2 linked regions of the Mesorhizobium onobrychidis genome follow. The protein of the gene in region 1 interacts with the protein of each later gene in a pairwise test. Links are inferred from orthologs where the notes say so. Each region holds a gene or a part of one and is shown on either strand. Other genes may lie near its edges.

Evidence for each region.
Region 2: the proteins of IHQ72_RS00735 (region 1) and IHQ72_RS04640 interact in binary tests that used the Escherichia coli proteins (3 or more experiments, as listed by UniProt). The link is inferred for Mesorhizobium onobrychidis from one-to-one orthologs.

Annotation. Positions count from the first base shown.
Region 1 is NZ_CP062229.1:154,316-161,783, forward strand. What follows is about bases 2,854-6,248. They hold IHQ72_RS00735 ([protein-PII] uridylyltransferase), read left to right. Parts: upstream 2,854-3,246; coding sequence 3,247-6,048; downstream 6,049-6,248. Other genes in these bases: murJ (murein biosynthesis integral membrane protein MurJ), read left to right, coding at 6,095-6,248. Also shown: CopM family metallochaperone, read right to left, coding at 1-261; IHQ72_RS00725 (heavy metal translocating P-type ATPase), read right to left, coding at 304-2,808; more of murJ, read left to right, coding at 6,249-7,468.
Region 2 is NZ_CP062229.1:969,018-975,835, forward strand. Bases 1,729-4,473 are described here. They hold IHQ72_RS04640 (P-II family nitrogen regulator), read left to right. Parts: upstream 1,729-2,804; coding sequence 2,805-3,143; downstream 3,144-4,473. Other genes in these bases: tesB (acyl-CoA thioesterase II), read left to right, coding at 1,729-2,585; IHQ72_RS04645 (ammonium transporter), read left to right, coding at 3,175-4,473. Also shown: IHQ72_RS04625 (hypothetical protein), read left to right, coding at 1-306; IHQ72_RS04630 (ubiquinone biosynthesis hydroxylase), read right to left, coding at 352-1,614; more of tesB, read left to right, coding at 1,710-1,728; more of IHQ72_RS04645, read left to right, coding at 4,474-4,593; IHQ72_RS04650 (hypothetical protein), read left to right, coding at 4,875-5,150; IHQ72_RS04655 (FtsK/SpoIIIE family DNA translocase), read left to right, coding at 5,468-6,818. UniProt on the Escherichia coli protein: Involved in the regulation of nitrogen metabolism. Regulates the activity of its targets by protein-protein interaction in response to the nitrogen status of the cell.

The DNA.
Region 1 (7,468 bases):
CATGTCGATCGCCGCCTGGTGATGCGGGATCATGCTTCGGGCGAAATCGACATCGGCATTGCCGGAATGTTCGATCGCCATCATGGCGGTGTGCATCTTGTCCATCGCAGCCTTGTAGCCGTCGGTCGAGGGGCTTTGCGCGCCCATCGCGCCCATGTGGTGTTTCGTCTCCTGGGCTTGCGACGGAATGCTTTCCAGGAAAACGGCAGGCAGCATCCCCGCCGCCATCAGCAGCAGCACGATCTTTTTGGCCAAGGTCATTCATTGTCTCCTTTTTGAACGAATTCTATCTGGGGGCTTGGCTCAGAGTTTCAACGTCCTGAGCCGCAACGCGTTGGAGATGACCGAAACCGAGGACAGGCTCATCGCCGCCGCCGCCAGCATCGGCGACAAAAGCGCGCCGGTGAGAGGATAGAGCACGCCGGCGGCGACCGGCACGCCAAGCACGTTGTAGAGGAAGGCGAAGAACAGGTTCTGGCGGACGTTGCGGATCGTCGCCTGGGCGAGCGTGCGGGCCCGGACGATGCCGTTGAGATCGCCCTTGACCAGCGTGATCCCAGCGCTTTCGACCGCGACATCGGCGCCGGTGCCCATGGCGATGCCGACATCGGCGGCGGCCAGCGCCGGCGCGTCGTTGACGCCGTCACCGGCCATGGCGACGCCGGCGCTCCTGGCGCGCAGCTCCTCGACCAGCGCGCTCTTCTGTTCCGGCAGCAGGCCGGCACGCACCTCGTCGATGCCGAGTTTGCTTGCGATGGCCTTCGCCGTGCGTTCGTTGTCGCCGGTCGCCATGATGATCTTCAGGCCGCGGTCGTGCAGCGCCTTGATCGCCTCTGATGTCGTCGCCTTGATCGGGTCGGCGACGGCGACGATGCCGGCCAGTTTGTTGCCGACGGCAACGAACATCGCAGTCTTGCCCTCGGCCTGCAGCGTCTCGGCGCTGGTCGAGACGGATGCGATATCGATGCCGAGATCGGCCATCATCGCGGCGTTGCCGAGCGCCACCTTCTTTCCCGATACCGTGCCGGAAACGCCCTTGCCGGTGACCGCCTGGAAACCGCCGGCGTCGGGGATCTCCACCCGGCGTTCACGGGCGCCTTCGACGATCGCCTCGGCCAGCGGATGCTCCGAGCCTTTTTCCAGGCCGGCGGCAAGTGCCAGCAGATCATCTTGCGTCATACCCTCGGCAGCAACGACGTCGGTCACTCTCGGCCGGCCTTCGGTCAACGTGCCGGTCTTGTCGACGATCAGCGTGTCGACCGAGGCAAAGCGTTCGAGCGCCTCGGCGTCCTTGATCAGCACGCCGGCATGCGCGCCGCGCCCGGTGGCAGTCATGATCGACATCGGCGTGGCAAGACCCAGCGCGCAAGGACAGGCGATGATCAGCACCGAGACCGCCGAGACGATGGCGAAGATCAGGCTGGGTTGCGGCCCGAAGATCGCCCAGGCGATGAACGCAACGATCGCAACCACCACGACGGCCGGGACGAAATAGAAGGACACGCGGTCGGCCAGGCCCTGGATCGGCGCGCGCGAACGCTGCGCCTTGGCGACGAGCTCGACGATCCGCGCCAGCGTGGTTTCGGCGCCGATCCTCTCGGCGCGCATGATCAGCGAACCGTTCTTGTTGAGCGTGCCGCCGGTGAGGGGGTCGCCTTCGGTCTTTTCGACCGGCAGAGGCTCGCCTGACAGCATCGATTCGTCGATGGAAGAGCGGCCTTCCAGCACGATGCCGTCGACCGGCACGGCGTCGCCAGGGCGGATGCGCAGGCGGTCTCCGGCCTTGACCGTGTCGAGCGGCACGTCGTTTTCGGAACCGTCCTCGCCGATCAGCCGCGCGGTCTTCGGCGCGAGGTCGAGCAGCGCGCGGATCGCCGAGCCGGTTTTCTCACGGGCGCGCAACTCCAGCACCTGGCCGAGGAAAACCAGCGCCACGATGACGGCGGCCGCCTCGAAATAGACCGGCACCGTGCCCTCATGACCGCGGAACTGGTGCGGAAATATATCCGGGAACAGCGCGGCGACGACGCTGTAGAGATAGGCCGCACCAACGCCGAGCGAAATCAGCGTCCACATGTTGGGGCTGCGGTTGAGAACCGAATCCCAGCCGCGATGGAAGAAAGGGAATGCCGCCCACAGCACAACCGGGCTGGCCAGCGCCAATTCCACCCAGATCTTCGCCGAATCCTCGATGAACGCGCTAAACGTCACGCCGAGCATTGGCGCCATGGCGAATATCAGCAATGGCACCGACAACACGGCGCTCACCCAGAACCGCCTCGTGAAGTCGACCAGTTCCGGGTTCGGCCCCTCATCGCCGGTCGGCACGCCCATCGGCTCCAGCGCCATGCCGCAGATCGGGCAGGCGCCTGGCTTGTCACGGACGATTTCGGGATGCATCGGGCAGGTGTATTGCGTGCCTTTCGGCATCGCCTGCGGTTCCGGCCTGTCGCCAAGATACTTTGCCGGCTCCGCCTCGAATTTCACCTTGCAGCCGGCCGAGCAGAAATAGAAGCCCTGGCCTTCATGCCGGGAAAAGTGCTTCGCGGTGGCACGGTTGACACGCATGCCGCAGACCGGGTCGGTCGCCGCAAGGTACTTTTCTGGCTCGTCCGCGAATTTCGAACGGCAGCGCTCGCTGCAGAAGTGATAGATATTGCCGCCATGCTCGGCTGTGGGCTTGCCGGCGGCCGGATCGACGGTCATGCCGCAGACCGGGTCGCGAATAACGGCGTCCGCGACGGACGGAGCAGCGTTCGCCGAGCAGCGGCCGCCATGCGCGTGATGGTCGTGGTCGGAATGGGTCATGCGGAAAGGCCTCTCTGTCTCGATCTTGAAACGGAGGTAGTGCTTCCAGTAACTGGAAGGTCAAGGGCCAATTTCGACTGGCGGCCTGGGCGGAAAAATCCGCATCCAAACCGCACCCCATGCTATGGGCGCTGCCACTTTTGGGCTTGGCAACATCGTCCAGCAAGACCATCTATCAGCCTGTTCCGGCGCTGTGCGTCCAGGATCAGTTCCTGGGCGGCAAGGCGACCGGATTGCCAAGCCTGCTCAACTCGGAGCGGAGCGACCGGTGGTTGCAATCGGCATGGTCAAAAGACACAAGAAGACGGCATCTGCCGGCGGCGGCAGGAGGCGATCATCACGTTGGGCTACCGTGGAGAGCGTGTCCGTCCGCCCCATACCCAGCGCCGCGAAAACGCGCTATAGACGCCGCCGAAACGGCGAGGCCGAACGGCACTTATGGCAAAAATCTCTCTAAAGCTCGATGAACTGATCGACGGCGAAGCCTTGCGCCGCGAGATGACCGGGCTGACCGCGGCCGCGGCAGGCGACGGCTCCGGCAAGGCTGCGCGCACCGGTGTTCTCCAGCTTCTCAAGGGCAGGCTGGCCGCCGGCCGCAGCATCGCCGAACGCATGCTGATGGACGACGGCAGCGGCACCGCCTGCGCCGCCCGGCTGTCGCATCTCATGGACGAGATCATCCGCGCGCTCTACGATTTCGCCGCCACCCATGTCTATCGCGTCAAAAACCCGTCTTCAGCCGAACGCATGGCGGTCGTCGCGGTCGGCGGCTATGGCCGCGGCACGCTGGCGCCGGGATCCGACATCGATCTCCTCTTCCTGCTGCCCTACAAGCAGACGCCATGGGGCGAGCAGACCGTCGAATACATGCTCTACATACTGTGGGATCTGGGGCTGAAGGTCGGCCACGCCACCCGCAACATTGACGAATGCCTGCGGCTGTCGCGCACCGACATCACCATCCGCACCTCGATCCTGGAAGCGCGTTTCCTGTGGGGCGAGCAGAAGCTCTATGACGAGCTCTTGCAGCGTTTCGACCGCGAGGTGGTGCGCACGACCGGACCCGAATATGTGCAGGCCAAGCTTGCCGAACGCGACGAGCGCCATGCCAAGGCCGGCGAAAGCCGCTATCTGGTCGAACCCAACGTCAAGGACGGCAAGGGCGGCTTGCGCGACCTGCAGACGCTGTTCTGGATCGGCAAGTATTTCTACCGGGTGCGCACCGGCGAGGAGCTGGTCGACAAGGGCGTCTTCACCGGCACCGAATACCGGGAGTTCCAGAAGGCCGAGGATTTCCTGTGGGCGGTGCGCTGCCACATGCATTTCCTCACCGGCAAGGCCGAGGAACGGCTGCATTTCGACATCCAGCGCGAGATCGCCGAGCGGCTGGGCTACACCACACATCCGGGCCTGTCGGCGGTCGAGCGCTTCATGAAGCATTACTTCCTCGTCGCCAAGGATGTCGGGGATCTCACCCGCATCTTCTGCGCTGCACTCGAGGAAGAGCAGGCCAAGCATGTGCCGGGCTTCAACCGCATCTTCCTCACCTTCTCGCGCCGCAAGCGCAAGCTTGCCGGCACGTCCGATTTCATTATCGACAACCATCGCATCAACATCGCCGACGACCTGGTGTTCGAGCGCGATCCGGTCAATCTCTTGAGGCTGTTCTGGTTCGCCGACAAGCACGGGCTGGAATTTCACCCCGATGCGCTGAAGCTGCTGACCCGTTCGCTCGGCCTCGTCGGCAAGGCGCTCAGGCGCGACGAGGAAGCCAACCGGCTGTTCCTCGACATATTGACGTCGGACCGCAATGCCGAACTCAATCTCAGGCGCATGAACGAGGCGGGACTGCTGGCAAAGCTGATCCCGGATTTCGGCAAGATCGTCGCCATGATGCAGTTCTCGATGTACCACCACTATACGGTGGACGAGCACCTGATCCGCTGTATCGGCGTGTTGGCCGAGATCGAGCGTGGCGACGGTGAAAAGATCCACCCGCTTGCCCACACGCTGATGCCGGGGCTGAAGAAAAGCCGCGAGGCGCTCTACGTCGCGGTGCTTTTGCACGACATCGCCAAGGGGCGGCCGGAGGACCATTCCGAAGCGGGCGCTCGGATCGCGCGGCGCACCTGCCCGCATATGGGGCTGTCGGCGGCCGACACCGAAACAGTCGCCTGGCTGGTCGAGAACCATCTGATCATGTCGATGACGGCGCAAACGCGCGATCTCAATGACCGCAAGACGATCGAGGATTTTGCCGCGACCGTGCAGTCGGTCGAACGGCTGAAGCTGCTGCTCGTCCTCACCGTCTGCGATATCAGAGGCGTCGGGCCGGGCGTCTGGAACGGCTGGAAGGGGCAGTTGCTGCGCACGCTCTACTACGAGACCGAATTGCTGTTGACCGGCGGGTTTTCGGAGGTGTCGCGTGCGATGCGCACTGCGGCTGCCCGCGAAAAGCTGGCCGAGGCGCTCGCCGATTGGCCGGAAAAGCCGCGCAAGCGCTATGTCGCCAAGCACTACGAGAATTATCTGCTGACGGTCGATCTCGCCGACCAGCTTCGCCACGCCGAATTCATCCGCGAGGCGGATGGGGCGGGCAAGAAGCTCGCCACGATGATCAAGACCCACCAGTTCGAGGCGGTGACCGAGATTACCGTGCTGGCGCAGGACCATCCGCGGCTGCTATCGGTCATTGCCGGCGCCTGTGTGGCGGCCGGCGGCAACATCGTCGACGCGCAGATCTTCACCACCTCCGACGGCCGCGCGCTGGACACCATCCTGATCTCGAGGGAATTCGACCGCGACGAGGACGAGCGCCGCCGCGCCGAGCGCGTCGGCCGGCTGATCGAGGACGTGCTGTCGGGCAAGAGCTGGTTGCCGGAGATGATCGAGAAGCGGACCAAGCCGCGGCGCGGCGCCAAGGTCTTCCGCATCCAGCCGCGCGCCGAAATCCGCAACACCCTGTCGAACCGGTTCTCGGTGATCGAGGTCGAGGGGCTGGACCGGCCGGGCCTGCTGTCCGAGATCACCGGGGCGTTATCCGACCTATCGCTCGACATCGCGTCGGCACACATCACCACCTTCGGCGAAAAGGTCATCGATACTTTCTATGTCACCGATCTCACCGGCCAGAAGATCGACAGCCCGACACGCATGGCCGCCATCCAAAACAGGCTGATCGCGGTCCTCGAAGGCACCGTGCCCGAGCGCGGCGGCAAGGCCAAGGCCGCGGCCGAGTGATAACCACCATTTATTTGTCCCAATCCTGCAGGCAGTCTCCAGACGCATGAGCCTTGTCAAAAAGTTCGCGACGGTCGCTTCCGGCACGCTGATGAGCCGTGCCCTCGGCTTCGGCCGTGAGATGCTGATGGCGGCCGCACTCGGCACTGGGCCGATCGCCGACGCCTTCAACGCCGCCTTCCAGTTCCCCAACACCTTTCGCCGGCTGTTTGCCGAAGGCGCCTTCAACGCCGCCTTCGTGCCGCTCTTCGCCAAGGAGATCGAGACCCACGGCACCGATGGCGCCAAGCGCTTTTCGGAAGAGGTGTTCGGCGTGCTGTTCACGGCGCTGCTGGCGCTGACCATCGCCATGGAACTGGCGATGCCGCTGATCGTGCGCTACCTGGTGGCGCCGGGCTTTGCCGACACGCCGGGAAAGTTCGAAATGACGGTCCGGCTTGCGACCATCATGTTTCCCTACCTGATCTGCATGTCGCTCGGCGCCATGATGGCCGGCATGCTGAATTCGCTGCGCCGCTATTTCGCCGCCGCGGTGGCACCGGTATTTCTCAACATCATCCTGATCGGCGTGCTCGCCTACGCCTGGCACAAGGGATCGGACGCGCGCACCGTCGGCTTCGCATTGGCTTGGGGCGTGCTGGCGGCGGGGCTGGTCCAGTTGGCGATCGTCTGGGTGGCGGTGCGCCATGCCGGCATCTCGATCGGCTTTCGCCGGCCAAAGATGACGCCCAATGTCAAGCGGCTGCTGATCCTGGCGCTGCCGGCGGCGATCACCGGCGGCATTACCCAGATCAACCAGCTGATCGGCACGGCGATCGCCTCGGCGCAGGACAGTGCGGTGTCGTCGCTCGCCTATGCCGACCGCATTTACCAGCTGCCGCTCGGCGTCGTCGGCGTCGCCGTCGCCATCGTGCTTCTGCCCGAACTGTCGCGGGCGCTGAAGTCAGGCAATCTGATCGAGGCGGCCAATCTGCAGAACCGGTCGGTGGAGTTCACCTTGTTCCTGACCTTGCCGGCGGCGGCGGCACTGCTGGTCATGTCGGAGCCGATCGTGGGACTGGTCTACGAACGCGGTGCATTTGCCGCCAACAACTCGACGCCGATCGTGGCGGCAATCCTGGCGATCTTCGGCTTGGGTTTGCCGGCCTTCGTGCTGATCAAGGCGTTCACGCCCGGCTATTTCGCCCGCGAAGACACGCGCACGCCGATGATCTTCGCCGCCATCTCAGTGGCGGTGAACATCACCATCGCGCTGACGCTGTTTCCGCAGATGGGCGCGCCGGGCATCGCCGTCGCCTCGGCCGTCGCCGGCTGGGTCAATGCGCTGATGCTGCTCGGCGTGCTGATCCGGCGCGGTCACTGGGGCCGCGACGTACCACTCATGAGACGCATCCCACGGCTGGTGATGTCGGCGGCGGTG
Region 2 (6,818 bases), 810 kb from region 1 along the record:
TCCGAGAACGGCCCGGTCCTGCCGCGGCGCGAAGCCGCGATTCGGTCAGTGATCTCGGAGATTGCGGACGAGAAGAAGACCGACGAGGCCGTGGTCTATGCCAAATGGGCGGCGTTACAGATCGACGATGCCACGATCGTCATCGACAAGCTGGCGCCGTTCCTGCGCGAACGTCTGGATGTGACTGAGCGAAACGATTTGCTGCAGATGGTGAACCGCGCGGCGCAGGCTGGTGAGCAACCCCTGGAGATATCCGACCAGCGGATGCTGAGGCTGCGCCAGAAACTCGGCTTCGAGGTCAACTGAACGAATTGCCTGACGCGCAGTATTGGTTTGCCGCTCTTCAGGGCTCTAGATCGCTTCGCCTTTCAATAGTTTCGGCGTGTCGCCGGACAGACCGGAGGCCTGGCGGATGAAGAAATCCTTCAGCCGCGGCATCCGTTCGACGAGGCCGAGGCCAATGTCGCGGACGGCCCGCAACGGGCCGATGTCGTTGGAAAAAAGCCGGTTCAGCACATCGGTGGTGACGCCCATCTGCAGCGTGTCGAAGCGCCGCCACTGCTGGTAGCGTTCGAGCACGTCGAGCGCGCCGATATCCTGGCCGAGCCGGTCGGCCTCGACCACCACTTCGGCCAATGCCGCCACATCCTTGAAGCCGAGATTGAGGCCCTGGCCGGCGATCGGGTGGATGCCGTGGGCGGCGTCGCCGGCGAGCGCAATGCGCGGCGCGACGAAGGCGCGGGCAAGCGTCAGGCCGAGCGGCCAGGCGCGCGGCCTGTCGGCGACGCGGATTTCGCCGAGCTTCAGGCCAAACCGCTGTTCGAGCTCGTGCTCGAAGACGAGGTCGTCGCCGTCGACCAGTTTTTCGGCGTCTTCCGACCGCTCGACCCAGACGATCGACGAGCGGTTGGTGCCGTCCTTGTCCGGCTTGAGCGGCAGCGTGGCGAAGGGGCCGGCTGGTAGAAAATGTTCTTCGGCGCGGCCGTTGTGCGGCCGTTCATGCGCGACGGTGCAGACGATGCCGGACTGGCCGTACTCCCATCTCACCGTCTTGATGCCGGCCATGTCGCGCAGCTTCGAGTTGACGCCATCTGCGGCGATAAGCAGCCGCGCCTTTAGCGTCGCGCCGTCGGCAAGATGCACGGTGATGCCGGCGCCGTTCACGTCGAACGCACTGACGGCGACGCCTTCGATGATGTCGATGCCGAGTTTTTCAGCGCGCCGGCGCAGGGCGCCGTTCAAATCCCGGTTGGCGACCATATGCGCAAAGGCTTCGCCGGGCGCGACTTCGCCATCGAAGGTGAGAAACACCGGGCGCACCGGATCGGAAGTGCGCGAATCGGTGACGATCATTTCGGTGATCGCCTGCGCCTCAGGCGCGATTTCGGCCCAGACGCCGAGCTGGTCGAGCATGCGGCAAGCGGCAGCGGCGATGGCCGAGGCGCGGCCGTCCTTTAGCCAGGCACCGGCGGGCGCGGCGTCGACGACAGCGACCGCCAGGCTCGGCCGCGCCTGTTTCAGCGATACGGCGGCGGCAAGGCCGACATAGCCGGCGCCGGCGACCAGAACGTCGAGCAAGGTCCGGTTTTTTGCATCCGCCTTGCGGTCCACCATGGCAATTCCTTTCCGGCCAAATCCCTTTCCGGCCTTGACTGCCCGTCATTCCTGTCGGAAACCGCCATAACACTTTTGCGGTGAGGGCGCGAAACATGACGGCGGCCATGGACGAGCTTCTCGGCATTCTCGACCTCGAGCAGCTGGAACACAACCTGTACCGAGGTCGCAGCCCCAAACTCGACTGGCAGCGTGTCTTCGGTGGCCAGACCATCGCCCAGGCGCTGGTCGCCGCCCAGCGAACGGTCGAGCCCGAACGCCACGTGCATTCGCTGCACGGCTATTTCATGCGGCCCGGCGACACCAAGGTGCCGATCATCTACCAGGTCGACCGCATCCGCGACGGCGGCTCCTTCACCACGCGCCGTGTCGTGGCGGTCCAGCACGGCCAGGCGATCTTTTCGCTGGAAGCCTCGTTCCAGCAGGATGAGGTCGGGCTCGAGCATCAAGTGCCGATGCCGCAGGACGTGCCGGCGCCCGACACATTGCTGTCGCAGCGCGAACTGATTGGCAAGTTCGGCGAGGCCGTGCCCGACGGCATCAGGCGCTACTGGGAGCGTGACCGCCCGATCGAGATGAAGCCGGTGATGCTGGAGCATTACACCAGCCGGGAAAAGCTGGAGCCGAAGCAGAACATCTGGATCCGCACGACCGGCCCGGTTCCGGCCGATCGCGCCACGCAGGCGGCAGTGCTTGCCTACCTTTCCGACATGACGCTGCTCGATACCTCGACCTTTGCGCATGGCCGCGCCATTTTCGATAGCGACATCCAGGCGGCGAGCCTCGATCACGCCATGTGGTTCCACCGCAGCCATTCGCTCGACGACTGGATGCTCTACACGCAGGACAGCCCGTCGACGCAAGGGTCGCGGGGGTTCACGCGCGGGTCGCTGTTTGCCCGCAACGGCACGCTGATCGCCTCGGTTGCCCAGGAAGGCCTGATCAGGCTGAAGCGGCCGCCCGCCGAATAGGCATTTTTGGAAAATTGCCTATTTTTTAATCAGATGCGTTGCCGCGACTATGCACAGTCAGCCGACGAACCTTCCCGAATTCCTTATTTAACAACAGGTTAACACCCTGCTTCGGCAATTGGCACGGAGCTTGAATCCTAGCGGGCACTCTCCGGCTCTCATGGGGATCGGCGACGTCCTACAAACGCGGGGGACCGCAACAGCAAAGGGTGAAACCTTATGAAAATCGTGATGGCAATCATCAAGCCGTTCAAGCTCGACGAGGTGCGCGAAGCGCTCACCGCAATCGGCATCCAGGGCCTGACCGTCACCGAAGTCAAAGGCTACGGGCGGCAGAAGGGACACACGGAAATCTATCGCGGGGCGGAATACGCGGTCAGCTTCCTGCCGAAGATCAAGATCGAAGTCGCGGTCGGCCTGGACATGGTCGACAAGGCCGTCGAAGCCATCACTGCGGCGGCCAAGACCGGTCAGATCGGCGACGGCAAGATCTTCGTTTTCGGCATCGACCAGGCGGTGCGCATTCGCACCGGCGAAACAGACACCGACGCGCTTTGAGCTGCGGACACGTATTCCAATGGAGAGTTCAATGAATATTCCTTCTACTTTGAAGTCGGCGGCGCGCACCGCGCTGCTGGGCTCGCTCGCTATCGCAGCACTGGGCACGGTCGCCGCATTCGCGCAGGAAGCGGCGCCGGCAGCGCCAGCGGCGCCGGCCTTTACTGTCGACAAGGGCGACACGACGTGGATGATGATTTCCACCATCCTGGTGCTGTTGATGACCATTCCCGGCCTTGCCCTTTTCTACGGCGGCCTGGTTCGCGCCAAAAATATGCTGTCGGTGCTGATGCAGGTCTTCACCATCACCAGCGTGGTCATGATCGTCTGGGTTTTCTACGGCTACAGCCTTGCCTTCACCCCCGGCAATGCCTTCGTCGGCGGCCTTTCCAAGATGTTTCTTGCCGGGGTCGACGTGACGACGGTGTCGGAAACCTTCACCAAGGGCGTCGCCATTCCTGAGCTGGTGTTCGTCATCTTCCAGATGAGCTTCGCCTGCATCACGCCGGCCCTGATCGTCGGCGCCTTCGCCGAACGCGTCAAGTTCTCCGCCGTGATCCTTTTCACCATCCTCTGGGTCACATTCGTCTACTTCCCGATCGCGCATATGGTCTGGTTCTGGGGTGGCCCGAGCGCTTACAGCGACCCGTCGGGGCTCATTTTCGGCTTCGGCGCCATCGACTTCGCCGGCGGCACCGTCGTTCACATCAATGCGGGTATCGCCGGACTTGTCGGCGCGCTCATGATCGGCAAGCGCATCGGCTACAACAAGGACGTCATGGCGCCGCACTCGATGACGCTGACCATGGTCGGTGCTTCGCTGCTGTGGGTCGGCTGGTTCGGCTTCAACGCCGGTTCGAACCTCGAAGCCAACGCCTATGCGGTGCTGGCCATGGTCAACACCTTCGTCGCCACAGCGGCGGCGGCAGTGACCTGGATCGTGCTTGAAACGCTGCTGCGCGGCAAGGCGTCCATGCTTGGCGCGGTTTCGGGCGCGGTTACCGGCCTTGTCGCCGTCACGCCCGCTGCCGGCTTTGCCGGACCGATGGGCGTCATCGTGCTCGGCATCTTCGCCACCTGCGTCTGCTACTTCTTCGTCTCGGTCGTGAAGAACAAGTTCGGCTACGACGACAGCCTCGATGTCTTCGGCATCCACTGCATCGGCGGCATCATCGGCGCACTCGGCACCGGCATCCTGGTCAATCCCGCTCTCGGCGGCGCTGGCATCGTCGACTATTCGACAGCCGACTTCGCTGCCGGCTATGCCGGCACGGCGACCCAGCTGTGGTCGCAGTTCAAGGGTGTCCTCGTAACCGTCCTGTGGTCGGGTATCGGCAGCGCCATCCTCTACAAGATCGTCGATATGATCGTAGGCTTGCGCCCGACAGCCGATGCAGAGCGTGAAGGGCTCGACCTCACCGCGCATGGCGAAGCGGCCTATCATCCGTAAGCCTTGCCACCCGTAAGTCTTGTCTGGGGCGGCCTCGGCCGCCCCACATTCTCCCATCCCGTCGTGACGCTCCTGCAAGGGCTCACGCATTGAGGCCCGGACCCGTTCCGGGCCTCCCTTTATTGTGCGACGCCGTGCCGGTGGCAGTTCAGGCTCGATCACAATCGCTTGATCGGGCGCTTGATGGCCTTGGTCGATGAAACATCGGCCGTGCTGGCTCCGAACTGTGTTGGCGATCATCGTTTGGGCGCTCGTGAAAACAACAGGGAAGGAAACCAGTCATGAACATCAAGAACGTCTGCCTCGGAGCGGTCGCTCTTTCCATGATCAGCGGAGCGGCATTTGCCGGCGCTCTCGATTCACCCGACAACATGGCGCCGTTCTACACAGACTCCAGCATGAAGACCATGAAGCCGAAGGAGGAGTTCAAGACGACCTTCATGTCGATGCCGAAGGAAAAGCAGGAAGCCATGAAGAAAGAATGCAATGACGCGGCGATGAGCAAGCCGTATGCCGAGTTCTGTGCGAACGTCCAGGCGCTCGGCGGCGCCAACTAGCGCATGACCCCGAACGCATGATCCGAACTTGGGTGCGGAAAGGATCATGCTCCAATCAAAATAGTGTTAGGGCGGCCGTCTAAAGGGACGCGCGGGCGTTCTAAGGTCTGGTGATCAGGCTGAGCCCTGATCGACCTGCCGATCCAAAATGATGGCGGGCCAGCGTACACGCCATTTTTGTGACCGCTTTTCCACCCGGGAGCTGCCGGCACGCCCATGGTTAATGCGGCCTTAACCTTCCCGCCGCTAGTCTGGCATCCGAATCTGCCGGAGTGCGTCATGCGTCCGGCCAGTCCATGACAGACGGGGAACGACGAATGCGTTCAGGGGCTTCAGCACCGCTCGCGCTGGCCGATACGGGGTACGGCATCCGGGCGTTCGCGCGGCGTCAGGTCGGCCGGCTGGTCGGCGCCGGCCTGTTTGCGCTGGTCGCCTTCGGTATCGCCAGCCTCGCCACCTGGAACGTCGCCGACCCAAGCTTCTCCCACGCCACCGATAACATCGTCACCAACGCCATGGGCTATGTGGGCGCTGTCTTCTCCGACCTTGCCATGCAGTTCTTCGGCCTTGCTGCCGTCGCGGCGCTGGTGCCGGCGGTGGTCTGGGGATTTCTGCTGTTTTCGGCGCGCGGCGTCGACAGGCTGCCGAGGCGCGGGCTCGCCTGGTTTGGCTACGCGGTGCTTGCCGCGGCCATCGCCGGCTGCGTGGTGCCGCCGAAGACCTGGCCGCTGCCGACGGGTCTCGGCGGCGTGTTCGGCGACATGGTGCTCAAGATTCCCGGCCTCGTCGTCGGCGGCTACCCGACGGGCCTCATCGCCAGCGTGCTCGCCGTGCTTCTCGCCGCGCCGGCACTGTGGCTGTTTGCCTACGGCTCGGCGCTGATTGCACGCCAGAACGGTTTCGCCGTCCTGGAGCAACCGGCTGCGCCCGATCCGAGGGAGCAGGACGACCTGCTTTTCGACAATGATGAGGACGAGGGCGACGAGGGCATTCTGGCGCTTGGCGCGATCACGCATTGGTGGTTGTCGTTGCGCGCCTATCTCCGCCGTCGCGCCGCGCGCCGCCGGGAGCGCGACGATTTCGAACCGGAGATGGAACCGCGCGCCAGCGCCTGGCGGCGTGCTGCCGAGCGGGTCGAATCGGCCGAATTCGCCGAAGCGCGGATGAGCCTGGATGGCCGCGCCCGCGTCGAGCCGGAATTCTTCGCCGCCATGGTCAACGACCGCAGCGCCTCGCTCGATCCCGACGACGCCGATGTTTTTGACGATGACGACGACATGGATTTTGCGCCGGAGCCCGTGGGCCAACGCAGCACTGCGCCCAATGCGAGGGTGCAGCCGTTCCGCTCCGATGCGGCCACACGCGTCGCGGCGCCGGCGCCCCGACCCGTTCCGGGCGCTCGTGTCCAGCGCGAAGCGCAGACCTCGCTGATCGGCTCCGAACAATTCGAAATGCCGTCGCTGCATTTCCTGTCCGAACCGAAGAACGTCGTGCGTGACGCCAGCCTGTCCAAGGACGCGCTCGAGCAGAATGCCCGTCTGCTCGAGGGCGTGCTGGAGGATTTCGGCGTCAAGGGCGAGATCATCCATGTCCGCCCCGGCCCGGTCGTCACGCTTTACGAGCTGGAGCCGGCGCCCGGCATCAAATCGTCGCGGGTCATCGGCCTGT